4 regions of the Nitrosococcus halophilus Nc 4 genome follow, and region 3 is predicted to be linked to each of the others. Evidence: predicted binding sites of a transcription regulator. Region 3 holds the regulator's gene; each other region holds the start of a gene.
What was found. Region 3 encodes FliA, which starts transcription of late flagellar genes. Its sites were predicted from a motif close to GCTAAAGTTNNNNNNNNNNCNGCCGATA; they were not measured.

Region 1 (3,289 bases), 990 kb from region 3:
TCCGCCGGCACTAAATCATGGCTTATCCATCAGTTCCTTCACCGAGAACTGCCCACTATCCGAGCTTGTGCTTGGCATGATAGTAATTTCTATGCGCCGATTGTGGACCCGGTTCTCTGCAGTATCATTGGGCGCTAGCGGCTGGGTATCGGCATGGCCTTCAATGACGAAACGCTGGGGGGCAATTTCATCGGTAGCAAAGAGATGGTGAATCACCGAAACTGCTCGGGCTGTAGATAATTCCCAATTAGAGCGAAAGCGAGAAGTATGAATAGGCAAATCATCCGTATGCCCCGCGACCACAATCTTACCCTCAATTCTGTTTAGGACAGTGCGGAGTTTATCTAAAACAGGCTTAAAGTCCTGGTTAAAGGAGGCACTGCCCGAGGGAAAAGAGCCTTTCTCCTGAATACGAATAATAATTTGCTCACCTATTCTCTCTAAGACAATCAACCCCTGGTCGATTTCATTCTGGAGCATGTTTTGAAGCTCGGCCACTTTTGCTTCCGTATCCCGGATACGTGCCTCAGAAAAATCCAGGGTTTGTTTAGTCTCATCAATAGTATCCTGGCGAATCTCATCCCAGGGGGTGGGACGAGGACGGCCTGGGCTGAATTCCTGGGCAATAATACTCGTACCCTTGGGGGGTTCCTTAACTTTAATCTCCCGCTGCACCCCAAAGGCAAACTTCATGGAGCCAGCGACTTGTTTGTATTTTTGCAAATCCAACTCTGAGAAGGACAAAAGCAGCACAAAAAAACTCATTAACAGGGACATGAGATCGGCCAACGTAATGACCCATGCTGGAGCACCTGATTTTTCCTCCTGCGGTTCGTTCTCGGCCGCAAACAAGTCCTGTTCCATCTTCGCTGCTCACCCCTTACTTTTCTCCATTATTATTATGGCGCTTAGAACCTGGCATAAAGGTTAGCAACAGCTCTTCCAATACCCGCGGGTTGTGGCCCTGTTGAATCGACAGGATGCTTTCGATGATTATGAAGCGGTTAAGCCGTTCTTCATTACTGCGCAGGGCGAGTTTGTCGGCAAACGGCAGTGCCACCATATTGGCAATCATGGCACCATAGAGCGTGGTCAGCAGGGCAACGGCCATAGCCGGGCCAATTTTTTTCGGGTCATCCATAGAAGAAAGCATCTGTACGAGACCAATCAAAGTGCCAATCATCCCCATAGCGGGTGCCACATCGCCGATGGCCCTAAAGATTTTTTGCCCCAGATCATGGCGTTCTAGGGTCTGCCGCAGCTCAGTCATCAACACCCGGCGCACCATTTCGGGTTCGTGACCGTCCACTAGCAAGGTTACCCCTTTTTTCATGAATTCATTCTTGATGTCCCAACTTTCTAACGCTAACAACCCATCCTTTCGGGCTGTATTCGCCATCTCTAAGGCCTGTTTAATAATTTCTTCCGGCTTCTCGGCCTTATACACAAAAGCCTTCATGGCCACCTTGAAGGAACCTAAAAACTGGCTAAGGGAGAACTTCATGAGCACTACGGCTATGGTTCCCCCTAAGACGATTAAAATAGAAGGTGGATTGAAAAAAACGAGCACGCTAGAGCCTAATAAAATGGCCCCAGCCACAACCCCAAAGCTACTAATTAAGCCAATCAGGGTGGCCAAATCCACGCCGATATACCTCCATCATCATTTAAGCTAGCGCAGTGAGAAAATGCCCCACGACTCACGAGGTCTATCGGTCAAGATTGGGAAAATTTTAATTCTGTCTCAGTCAATTAAGATTTCCTGGGAATAAAATAAGCGGTTGGAACCGTCCCCTGGATGGAGCTAGAAGGCGAATATGAAAACGGGCCCTCCAAGGGGCCCGTTTTTAGTTACCGCATTGACTCGCCGGATAGGTAGCACAACCACTACCTGAGCTACTTTACATATTCCCCCCACATTTGCCTTCGCCGCATTTGCCTTCTTGTCCCTGCTTGCGCCCTTGGCCCTGTTCTTTCTTGCCGCCACAACTTCCTTCGCCTTCAGCCTTCTTTTTACCGCCGCAGTTTCCTTCACCTTCAGCCTTCCTCTTGCCGCCGCAACTCCCTTCACCCTCGCCTTTTGCGCCCTCTCCAGCGGCAACCATATAACCACTTGATAAGTCAGCGTAACCAAAAGGGTTGCTTTCAGCGCTGGCAGCCCCACTCGTCAGCATCCCAGCCGTAAATACAGTCCCCACTGCTACAGACAAGGAAGAAAGTTTATGTTTCTTAGGCATCATTATTCTCCTCAATTATCAGCTTCTTATATTAGTGAATGTGAGTGCCCCCGGGACAGTCATTATAATCCATTAAGTATCCAATGACATAAGGTTTCATCACTCTGGGGTATAACAGAGTCCGCTGATCACAGGCTATGCCACTGTAACGTGCCCCATGGCACGTAGACAAAAAATAATTTGGCAGTAGAGGCAAGGCTCATTTTAAATAAGCTAGGCCTCAATCAGGACCTAGCTAGCAAGGAGATAAATATGCATCGCATTCATTGTGCGGAGATCTGGGGCGGAATCCAAGCTGCGGACCAGGATTTATGCACCAATGCGCTGACCGCCAGTCTCTACTCAAGCGCAGCTGATGGAGACCAGGGCGGCGACATCTATTACTTCAGCGTCTGTGGAGCCGATATCCTTACCCGTATCGTTGTAGCCGATGTGGTTGGACATGGCGAAGCCGTCAGTCGCATAAGCCGGTGGCTTTACGAGGGGCTGGCAAAGCGGATGGATAGTCTCGATAGTAACAGTCTCCTTGTCGAGCTGAATCAGCGGGTGGTCACCGAATGTGGGCTTAAGGCGATGACGACAGCGGCGATTGCCAGCTTCTATCTCGCCGACACCAACCTCTATATTTCCTATGCTGGACATCCACCGCTATTGCTTCGACGGCGAGAAGATAAGACGTGGCGACCCGTAAGACTAAAGCCACGTCCGGAACCAGCCAACTTACCCTTGGGCGTGATGGACGGCATACCCTATGACCAGGAGCAGCTCCTACTTGCCTCAGGTGATCGCCTGCTTCTGTATACTGATGGCCTCATTGAAGCCCCGGGCACGGACGGCCAACCCTTTGGTGAGGAGCGACTGCAGGCCATATTAGGACAGGTTGGCGATGAGAATTTACCCCAACTGAAACAAGCCGTTCTCACCGCCGTCCGTCGGCATACGGGCGGGTCTATGGCACATGACGATATTACCCTGATAGCGATAGAAATCAGATAAAATAGACTTAGGTAGCCCCCTGAACCGACTAAAATACTCAGCCAGAGTGAAAAAGA
Region 2 (3,289 bases), 1.3 Mb from region 3:
GACTAATCAAATTATTGTGGATAGCATGCTGGAGCATGGGCTAGAGAATCTGGTAGGTTTTCATTATGCCTTTATCAATTTTACCCGTGATAACATACTGAGCGGAACTCCCCTATTGCTTCCCAAGGACCGGGTCATTATTGAAGTCCTAGAAAGTGTGGAAGTTGATGAGCCTTTGATTGAAGCACTCCACGCATTGGCTAAGCAAGGATACCGAATTGCATTGGATGATTTTATCTTCTCTGAAGAAAAGAAACCGCTAGTTAATCTTGCGCATATTATCAAGCTTGATGTGCAACATTTGAGCCGAGAGCAAAACTTGATGCATTTCGGGCTACTGCAACGGTTCCCTGTGAAAATTCTGGCCGAAAAAGTCGAAACTGCTGCACAATTCTATGAATTCAAAAAGCTGGGTTGTGATTATTTTCAGGGATTTTTTTTTAGCAAGCCATGTCTAGTTTCTGGAGAGCGTCTTGCCGCTAATGACTACGTGTTGTTTTCAGTGCTTGCGGAAATCAACAAACCTAATATAAATACCCAAGCGCTGGCCAAAATCATCTCAAGTGATGTTGGTTTGAGCTATAAACTTCTACGATACATTAACTCGGCATATTTCTCTCTGCCGCGAAAAATCATCTCCATACACCATGGGATTTTATATCTAGGTATCCGGGAGATTAGGCGTTGGGCAAATTTGATCATATTGCTCCGTTTGCCTAATGCATCAAAAGAATTGATCCGGATTGCCCTTGTGCGCGCAAAAATGTGCGAGCTGTTATGTATCGTGGCAGGCAATCATAATTGCAATAATGGTTGTGGTAATGATTGTAACTGTGAGAAATTTTTTCTAGTGGGATTATTATCAATAATAAATCAAATGCTGAAGATGCCGCTTGATAAAGTAGCTAGTTCCCTTCCCTTGGCGGAGGATGTCTTCAATGGGCTGGCCTATCGGGAAGGCGCAATTGGAGAAGCCTTAAACTGTGCAATTAATTATGAACATTGGAACCTCTCGGCGGTCCATTATTTGAATTTGAGCCCCTTTGACATCGGGAAAATTTTTCTCGACAGTGTTGCCTGGGCAATGGAGATCAATTTGTCATTACGTTGAAACAATCGGTTATTTAGTGCTGAGTCTGATCGTTAAATAACCCGTCATCCAGTTTGAATTTCTGTGGGCGCATTTCCCGCCCCTTGGGGTAGGGAGTGGCTTTTTTATATTCTTCGCTGCTATTTCATGACTTATTCGGGCTAGCTGCCTGTGGATGTCATAGCGCCGGCAAATAATCCCTCCCTCAATGACGAATTTTTGCCGGTATCCACTAAAGTTTCCCCCCGCTTTGCCGATCCTTCCCATGGAAGCGGTGAATGCGTTTTTTGCGCATCTCCGACAGAGACAACCTACCTGGGGACAAGCCCGGGCAAAATTATGAGGGAGGATAACGATGCCTCAAATTATGAATACTAATATTATGTCGCTAAATGCGCAGCGGAATCTCGATCGTTCCCAGAGCACCTTGCAGACCTCGTTACAGCGTTTGTCCTCAGGCTTGCGGATCAATAGCGCCAAGGATGATGCTGCTGGCCTGGCCATCACCGACCGGATGACGGCTCAAATTCGCGGTCTTAATCAAGCCGCCCGTAATGCCAACGATGGGATCTCTTTGGCCCAGACCGCAGAAGGTGCGTTGCATGAATCTACCAGCCTCCTGCAGCGGGTGCGCGAGTTGGCGGTCCAGTCCGCCAACGACACCAACACGGATGCTGATCGTACAAGCCTGCAGAACGAAGTGACTCAGCTCATTGCTGAGATGAACCGCATTGCCAGCAGCACTCAGTTCAACGGCAAGAGCCTGCTAGATGGCAGCTTGAGCAATGCGATCTTCCATGTGGGCGCTAATGCCGATCAGACCATTTCCGTAGGCATTGATGATGCCCGCACTAGCCGCTTGGGCGCCAATGCCACGCTAACCTCTACGGGGACTGCGGTCAGCGACGGCCAGAGCGCTGCGCTGACCAGCCCGAGCGGGGTCCTCGAGATCAACGGTACCGCCATCACCGTGACCTCGGATGGCCTATCGACACGAGATGCAGCTGCCTCCGCCAATGCCGTGGCTGCGGGCATCAACGCCTTGTCCGCTACTACAGGGGTTTCTGCCACAGCCAATGCTACCACGGCCAATTTGGGGACCATCACGGCCGCTGCTACTGGTTTTGCTGCGGGCGATTTTGCTATCAACGGTATCAATATCACCGCGGGGGCTATAGCGAGTGGTGATTCCGACAGCGCGTTGCGGGATGCCATCAATGCCGTGCAGAATCAAACCGGCGTGACGGCGGCCCTGAATTCCAGCAATGAATTGGTATTGACGGCTGCCGATGGTCGCAACATACAGCTAGAAACCGATGGTACCCAGGCTGACGGCGTTTCCGTATTCGGTGCCGCGACCTTTGATACCAATGGCGGTTCAGCAGTTGATATTGTAACGGTAGGAACGGTGACCCTCGACAGCGATGAAGCCTTCGTGGTGGATACGGGTATCACCCAGGCGACTCATGGCATGGCCATTACCGCAGGTACCTATAATGTGGATACCAGCAATGCCATGGAAAACGTGGATATTTCGACTCAATCTGGGGCCAACAGCGCCCTCGCCAATGTTGATCGGGCTCTTTCACAGATTGATTCCATGCGGGGTGATTTGGGTGCGCTTCAGAACCGTTTTCAATCCACTATCTCGAATCTGGAGAATGTCTCTGAGAATCTGTCAGCGGCGCGTTCCCGAATCCGGGATGCGGATTTCGCCGCTGAGACAGCGGAATTGACCCGCAATCAGATCCTCCAGCAGGCAGGGACTGCCATGTTGGCCCAGGCCAACTCGCTGCCGCAAAACGTACTGAGTCTGCTCCAGTAAAGCCAAGTGAGTGAGCATCATGTCCGGAATACGGTTCCGGGCGTGATGCTCGTGGATAGTCTGTAAGGAATCAGCCCATGAATAACAATATCCATCCAGGACTTCTGCCTGCCGTGATTCCTGATCGAGCCTCACGAATGACTGAAATAAAAATTAATCCGCCCAGCGAGCAGCAACCCTTATCCGCTGGATCGTCTCGGCCCAAGGAGAAAGAGACTGGAAACCGGGAAGTTGAATCTCAGAAATTGGTTGATGCGGTGCAAAGCATTAATGATTTTATGCAAAATGTACGTCGGGAATTACAATTTAGCATCGATGAGGTGACGGGCCGTACCGTGATTAAAGTTGTTGATAGGGAAAGTGAAGAAGTCATT
Region 3 (3,289 bases):
ATTGGGAAAACGACGCAAGATCTTTGCTAGCTTCTTTAGCACCGGCACGGCTTCTGCCTCCAACTTAGCGCTTCCGCTGGTAAAAAGCACTCTATCATTGATTTCAACCTCCAACCATTCCTGGCCTTGGCGGAGACGAACCAAATCTTCGTCGATCAAAGGCTGCAAGGTAATTCTAACCTCCTCGGTGATGGCTTTAAGACTGGTCATTGCCGAATGCTCCTGAGTAGCGGCTGAAGGGAACGATATTCCCAAAGTCTGGGCTGAAGAGGGGATTGCAGGTAATGCCTCTATTTCAATAGGGCTAGAACCCGAGACGACCCCCGGCCCTCCTACCTCAATAGGCTCTATCCGACGAGATGCTTGAGGAAATATTGCAGTCAAGCTTTCTGAGAGCACCCGGTACTTTCCCTCGTTGACAGAAGAAACGGCATACATGACGACAAAAAAAGCAAACAATAAGGTAATAAAATCGGCATAAGACACCAGCCAACGCTCATGATTTTCCTGATCTTCCTGCCAGCGCCGGCGGGCCATAACGAACTCAATCCAAATAACTTTGCAAATGGACTTCGATATTGCGGGGATTTTCCCCCTCGGCGATACCAATGAGCCCCTCTACCACCATCTCGCTAATATATGAACGTCCCCGGATAAGCACCTTCAATTTATTGGCAAAGGGGAGAAAAAATAAATTAGCGAGCCCTATCCCATAGATAGTCGCCACAAAAGCAACCGCAATGCCACTGCCTAAAGAGGAGGGATCGGCAAGATTGCCCATAACCTGTATTAATCCCATCACGGCCCCAAGAATACCAATGGTCGGGGCATACCCCCCCATAGACTCAAAAACCTTAGCGGCCAGGAGATCTCGCCGCTCCGCAAGCTCAATATCCAATTCCAAAATCTTGCGGATATCCTCCGGTTCGTTCCCATCCACCAATAATTGCAAACCTCGACGGGAAAAACGATCAACTTCAGTCTCGGCAATGGTCTCTAGCCCTAACAAACCTTCTCTGCGAGCAATCTTACTCCATTCAAGGATATTGACAATAAGCTCCTCTGCCCTCTGGGAGGGTGGCCGAAAAACCCAACCCGAAATCTGGAAGGCTCGTAAAAAAAGCTTGAGGGGAGTCTGTAACATTACCGCTCCCAGGGTACCCCCCAGGACAATAAGCAAGGCCACAGGGTTGAGAATGGCACTTAACTCACCCCCTTCTAAATACTGGCCAACGATGATGGCCCCAAACCCAATGATTACGCCGAGGATACTCAAGATATCCATGCTTACACCCGTTGCTCCCCTGGCGCTAGTAAGGCCGCTCCTGACTGCAACCGCTGCCCCCTTATAGGGCCCTTTGGTACAAAGAGCATACAATTCCCCTAAAGAATAAAAAATATTAGGGGAAAACCTGCTGGCATGGAGGTATGATTTCACCCTCTACAGAGAGCGCAAACCCAGAGCTATATACTCAATCCAACCACTCGCTAAGGCGGGCCCGAAGGCGTAACACAGCCTGACTGTGGATTTGGCTAACACGGGACTCACTCACCCCTAATACTTCGCCAATTTCCCGGAGGTTTAAATCCTCGACATAGTAGAGCGACATCACCAACCGCTCCCGCTCCGGCAAACCATCAATAGCGCCGACCAACGCACTTCGGAAACTCTGATCCTGTAATCCGTCGAAGGGTCCCTGTAGCGGGGTGGTCAGAGGCTCTGTCTCCTCACCCTCGTTGAATTCATCGAGGCTAAATACTCGATACCCCCCTGCATCCTGTAAGAGTCGATGATAATCGTTGAGCGATAATCCAAGTTCCTTGGCGACTTCATGATCGCGCGCGTCTCGGCCTTCGCGGTTCTCAATTTCTCGCATCACTTCAGCCACTTGCCGAGCCTTACGGTGGACCGAACGAGGGGCCCAATCGTTGCGGCGAATCTCATCTAAAATAGCCCCCCGAATGCGGATTCCGGCATAAGTTTCAAAACTCGCGCCCTGGGAGGCATTATAATTGCGGGCGGCTTCCAATAGACCAATCATGCCGGCCTGAATAAGGTCATCTAACTGGACGCTAGGTGGGAGCCGAGTTAACAAATGGTAGGCAATACGCTTTACCAACGGCGCATATTGAATGACCAGTTCGTCACTCCTGGGTTTCTCCTCGGTCCGGGTAGCATAAGCGGCGACCCCATTCATAACAAATCCCCCTTACTATGAGTGGTCCCCGCATGGACCCGACTTGCTCCATCCGCAAAACACAGACTGTATTGCACTAGGCGTTCCACAAAGAATTCAAGGTGACCGCCTGGTTCCCGTCGCACCGGCCAACGAACCGCCTTTTGAGCTAAATGCATGAAGGCCATCGCTGATTTACTTCTAGGGTAACTATCCACCACCGCGCTTTGTTTCTTTACCGCCCTACGGAGATAATCGTCGTAAGGCACCACTCCTAAAAACTCCAACGTCACATCCAGAAACTGGTTGGTGACTTTGGCAAGTTTGTCATACAATTCCCTGCCCTCCTGAATACTACGAGACATATTGGCGAGGAGATGAAACCGTTGCAGGTGATGATCCCGACTTAATACTTTGATCAAAGCATAAGCATCAGTGATAGATGCGGGCTCATCACAGACCACCACGAGTACCTCCTGAGCTGCCCGGGTAAAGCTGATCACACTGTCAGAAATTCCGGCAGCAGTATCAATTAACAAAACGTCTAGGGTTGTGCTGACTTCACTGAAGGCGTTGATAAGGCCGGCATGCTCAGCCGGGCTAAGACGGGCCATGGCTTGCACTCCCGAGGCTGCCGGTACAATTTTGATGCCTGCGGGTCCGGGGACAATAATCTCCCCTAGCGAACGTTCCCCTTTAATAACATGGGCCAGGTTATAAGTAGGCTGTAATCCTAGCAGCACATCGATATTGGCTAATCCGAGGTCAGCGTCCAACAACATCACTCTCTGGCCTTGACTTGCTAAAGCCACCGCCAAATTCACTGAAATGTTAGTTTTACCGACTCCCCCTTTACCGCCCGTCACCGCCACTACCCGGACAGGACGAGTCATCCGCCGCAAACCACTGGCCTGATCAATCCGCGCCTCAGACATGAGCATAATTTTTAGCCCTTCCAAATGCTTGAGCCAATACCTCATCAGCCAATCCTTTTTCCCTTTCACAGGCATACTCGGTGAGAAGATGGACTAGATGCTGAGCACGGGCTGCGCCGAAGTCCTCCGGTACACGCTGCCCATCACTGATATAGGCAAGAGGCAACTGATGGCGGA
Region 4 (3,289 bases), 190 kb from region 3:
GCGACCACCGCCTTAAGGTTCAGAGAAAGATCCAACAACAATTGCTGGCGTCGATCTTCAGGAAAGAAATTGATAATGCGCTCTAAGGCTTGATTGGCATTATTGGCATGGAGCGTGGATAAACACAGATGACCGGTCTCGGCAAAGGCCATCGCATATTCCATGGTTTCCCGACTCCGAATCTCGCCAATCAGGATCACATCTGGGGCCTGCCGTAGGGTATTCTTAAGGGCCACCTCGTAAGACTGGGTATCGATACCCACTTCCCGCTGGGTGATGATACAGTCTTCATGCTCATGAATATATTCGATGGGATCTTCAATAGTTACAATATGGCCCTTGCTGTTGCGATTACGGTAACCTACCATGGCAGCAAGGGAAGTGGATTTACCTGATCCTGTTCCCCCTACGAAGATCACCATGCCACGGCTAATCATAGTGAGCTGACGTAGTGTGGTGGGCAAATGAAGTTGCTCAAAGCTGGGGATCTCCGTCTTGATGCGGCGTAGCACCATGCCTGCACTACTCCGCTGATAGAAGGCATTAACACGGAACCGGCCGAGATTTTCTCTGCTAAGGGCAAAATTTCCCTCATGGGTTTGGTTAAACTCCTCCTGCTGCTGGGGAGTCATCGCCTTGAACACTAACTCTTTTGCTTGGCTCTCTGACAAAGACCGCTGGCTTGTCGGTGTAACTTTACCGTGGATCTTGAAACTAGGAGGAAATCCTGCCGTAATAAAGAGATCTGAGGCATCATGCTTGACCATGGCCTGCAGCAGAATCTCTAGGTCAACTGCTAGATCTTTCATGGGTTACCCTAGCGGAAAAGTTCTTTGCTTACTGCTTTCTTGACTGCCTCCTGTTTGGTCACCACATTGCGGCGGGTCAACTCTAACAGGCACTGATCCAAGGTTTGCATGCCTGCTCCTTGGCCCGTCTGGATAGCAGAATACATTTGGGGGATTTTATCTTCACGAATGAGGTTGCGGATGGCTGGAGTGCCAATCATGATCTCGTGGGCCGCAACCCGACCACCGCCAAATTTTTTAAGGAGGGTCTGAGAAATGACCGCCCGCAAGGATTCGGAGAGCATTGAGCGCACCATATCTTTCTCCGCCGCAGGGAATACATCGATGATACGGTCAATAGTCTTTGCCGCAGAACTGGTATGCAAGGTGCCAAAAACCAGGTGGCCTGTCTCAGCCGCCGTTAAGGCGAGACGAATGGTTTCCAGATCCCGCATCTCACCCACTAGGATGATGTCAGGATCTTCACGTAATGCCGAGCGTAGCGCTTCGCTAAAACCATGGGTATCCCGATGAACTTCACGTTGATTAACAAGGCTTTTTTTGCTTTCATGAACGAATTCAATAGGATCTTCGATAGTTAAAATGTGGGCAAAATCATTCTCGTTTTTATAATTAACCATGGCCGCTAAGGTGGTTGATTTTCCGGAGCCGGTAGGTCCAGTCACCAACACAATCCCCCGAGGATGGTTGGCGATATCCTTAAACACAGCGGGGGCATCCAGCTCCTCGAGGGTCAGTACCTGGGAGGGAATGGTGCGGAATACTGCCGCTGCCCCACGGTTTTGATTGAAGGCATTGACGCGGAAACGGGCTAATCCAGGGATCTCGAAGGAAAAATCGGTTTCAAGAAATTCTTCATAACCCTTACGCTGCTTGTCATTCATAATATCGTAAATCATGGCGTGGACTTCCTTGTGCTCCATGGGTGGTAAATTGATCCGGCGGACGTCGCCATCTACCCGGATCATCGGAGGGAGTCCAGCAGAGATATGTAAGTCAGAGGCAGAATTCTTGACACTAAAGGCAAGCAGTTCGGCGATATCCATAGATTTCCTCAGATGGTTTCCGCAGTATTGATGGAGTATCTTATTTCGTTGGGAATATCGGCTAGGCTTAGCCAAACTTAAAATGACTAGACGTTCGCGAGGAGGCGACAAATACAAAACATGACCCAGATCGCACAGCAATTAGCTCAAGTTCAGACCCGCATTGCCGAAGCTGAGCAGCGTTTTGGCCGCCCAGCAGGAAGCGTTACCCTCGTAGCAGCCACCAAGACCTGCTCAGTTTCCGCCATTCGGGCTGCAATAGCCTGCGGACAACGTGCTTTTGGAGAAAATTATCTGCAAGAGGCCTTGCCAAAAATTAAAGAGTTGGAATCGGAAAATTTGGAATGGCACTTCATTGGTCCTATTCAATCCAACAAAACCCGGGATATCGCCGCCCACTTTGATTGGGTTCACAGCGTTGACCGCTTAAAAGTCGCCCAGCGCCTCAACCAACAACGGCCGCCGGAACTGCCGCCCCTTAATGTCTGTTTACAGGTGAATATTAGTGGCGAGGATTCCAAATCTGGCACCACTCCCGAAGAACTTACCGAGCTAGCCAAAGCAGTCGCTGAAATGCCCCGGCTTTCATTGCGAGGCCTAATGACTCTGCCCCCTCTTAATTCTGACTTTGAAGCGCAACGCCAGCCTTTTCGCGCCTTACACCAATTATGGCAGGAGCTTCGCCAGGGGGGGCTAAAGCTAGACACCCTCTCCATCGGCATGACCGACGATCTAGAAGCCGCCATTGCGGAAGGCGCCACTTTGGTTCGGGTCGGTGCAGCGATATTTGGTCGCCGGCCGCCAAAAGACGCTTAAACCGGCCGGTTCCATTAAAACCCTGCTGCAACATTCAGCTTAACCCCCATTATGAGGTAAACTCAGGATTTGGAATGGAGCTAAAAGTGAAGCCATGAATGAAAAAACCCTTGCTTTTATCGGTGGCGGCAACATGGCAACCAGTCTCATCGGTGGCCTGATTGCCGATGGCCGCAATGCCCAGACTATTTGGGTCGCTGATCCGGATCGGAGCAAGCTAGATGCCCTCCATCACCGCTTCAGCGTCAACACCACCCCCGATAATCTTCAGGCCGCTCAAGAAGCGGAAGTGGTTGTCCTGGCAGTCAAACCCCAACAGTTGAGGACGGTGGCCACCGGACTCAAAAGCGTGGTCACATCCTCCCAGCCCCTTTGGCTCACGATTGCTGCGGGAATCCGGATCCCGGATTTAGAGCGCTGGCTCGGTGGTCCGGCACCCATCGTGCGCGCAATGCCTAACACCCCGGCGTTAGTTCAAGCAGGCGCTACAGCTTTATTCGCCAATGCTCAAACTAACCCCCAGCAACGGCAAATGGCAGAATCCGTACTACGAGCGGTGGGACTCACCTTATGGCTGAAGGATGAAAATCTCATGGAAGTGGTCACCGCCCTATCGGG

Region 1: the regulator FliA is predicted to act here: its motif matches at 1,711-1,738, upstream of pomA (flagellar motor protein PomA).
Region 2: the regulator FliA is predicted to act here: its motif matches at 1,322-1,349, upstream of NHAL_RS11350 (flagellin N-terminal helical domain-containing protein).
Region 4: the regulator FliA is predicted to act here: its motif matches at 1,911-1,938, upstream of NHAL_RS18390 (type IV pilus twitching motility protein PilT).

Annotation. Positions count from the first base shown of each region.
Region 1 covers NC_013960.1:2,724,067-2,727,355, reverse strand. The annotation lists gene yqeC (selenium cofactor biosynthesis protein YqeC) at 1-14, shown strand, start outside; gene NHAL_RS12890 (flagellar motor protein MotB) at 16-864, opposite strand; gene pomA (flagellar motor protein PomA) at 881-1,645, opposite strand; gene NHAL_RS12880 (hypothetical protein) at 1,902-2,240, opposite strand; gene NHAL_RS12875 (PP2C family protein-serine/threonine phosphatase) at 2,490-3,233, shown strand.
Region 2 covers NC_013960.1:2,408,162-2,411,450, forward strand. The annotation lists gene NHAL_RS11345 (EAL and HDOD domain-containing protein) at 1-1,111, shown strand, start outside; gene NHAL_RS11350 (flagellin N-terminal helical domain-containing protein) at 1,458-2,915, shown strand; gene NHAL_RS11355 (flagellar protein FlaG) at 2,993-3,289, shown strand, end outside.
Region 3 covers NC_013960.1:3,713,291-3,716,579, forward strand. The annotation lists gene motD (flagellar motor protein MotD) at 1-537, opposite strand, end outside; gene NHAL_RS17500 (flagellar motor protein) at 545-1,285, opposite strand; gene NHAL_RS17505 (RNA polymerase sigma factor FliA) at 1,473-2,198, opposite strand; gene NHAL_RS17510 (MinD/ParA family protein) at 2,195-3,118, opposite strand; gene flhF (flagellar biosynthesis GTPase FlhF) at 3,105-3,289, opposite strand, start outside.
Region 4 covers NC_013960.1:3,905,875-3,909,163, forward strand. The annotation lists gene NHAL_RS18385 (PilT/PilU family type 4a pilus ATPase) at 1-809, opposite strand, end outside; gene NHAL_RS18390 (type IV pilus twitching motility protein PilT) at 818-1,855, opposite strand; gene NHAL_RS18395 (YggS family pyridoxal phosphate-dependent enzyme) at 1,976-2,671, shown strand; gene proC (pyrroline-5-carboxylate reductase) at 2,766-3,289, shown strand, end outside.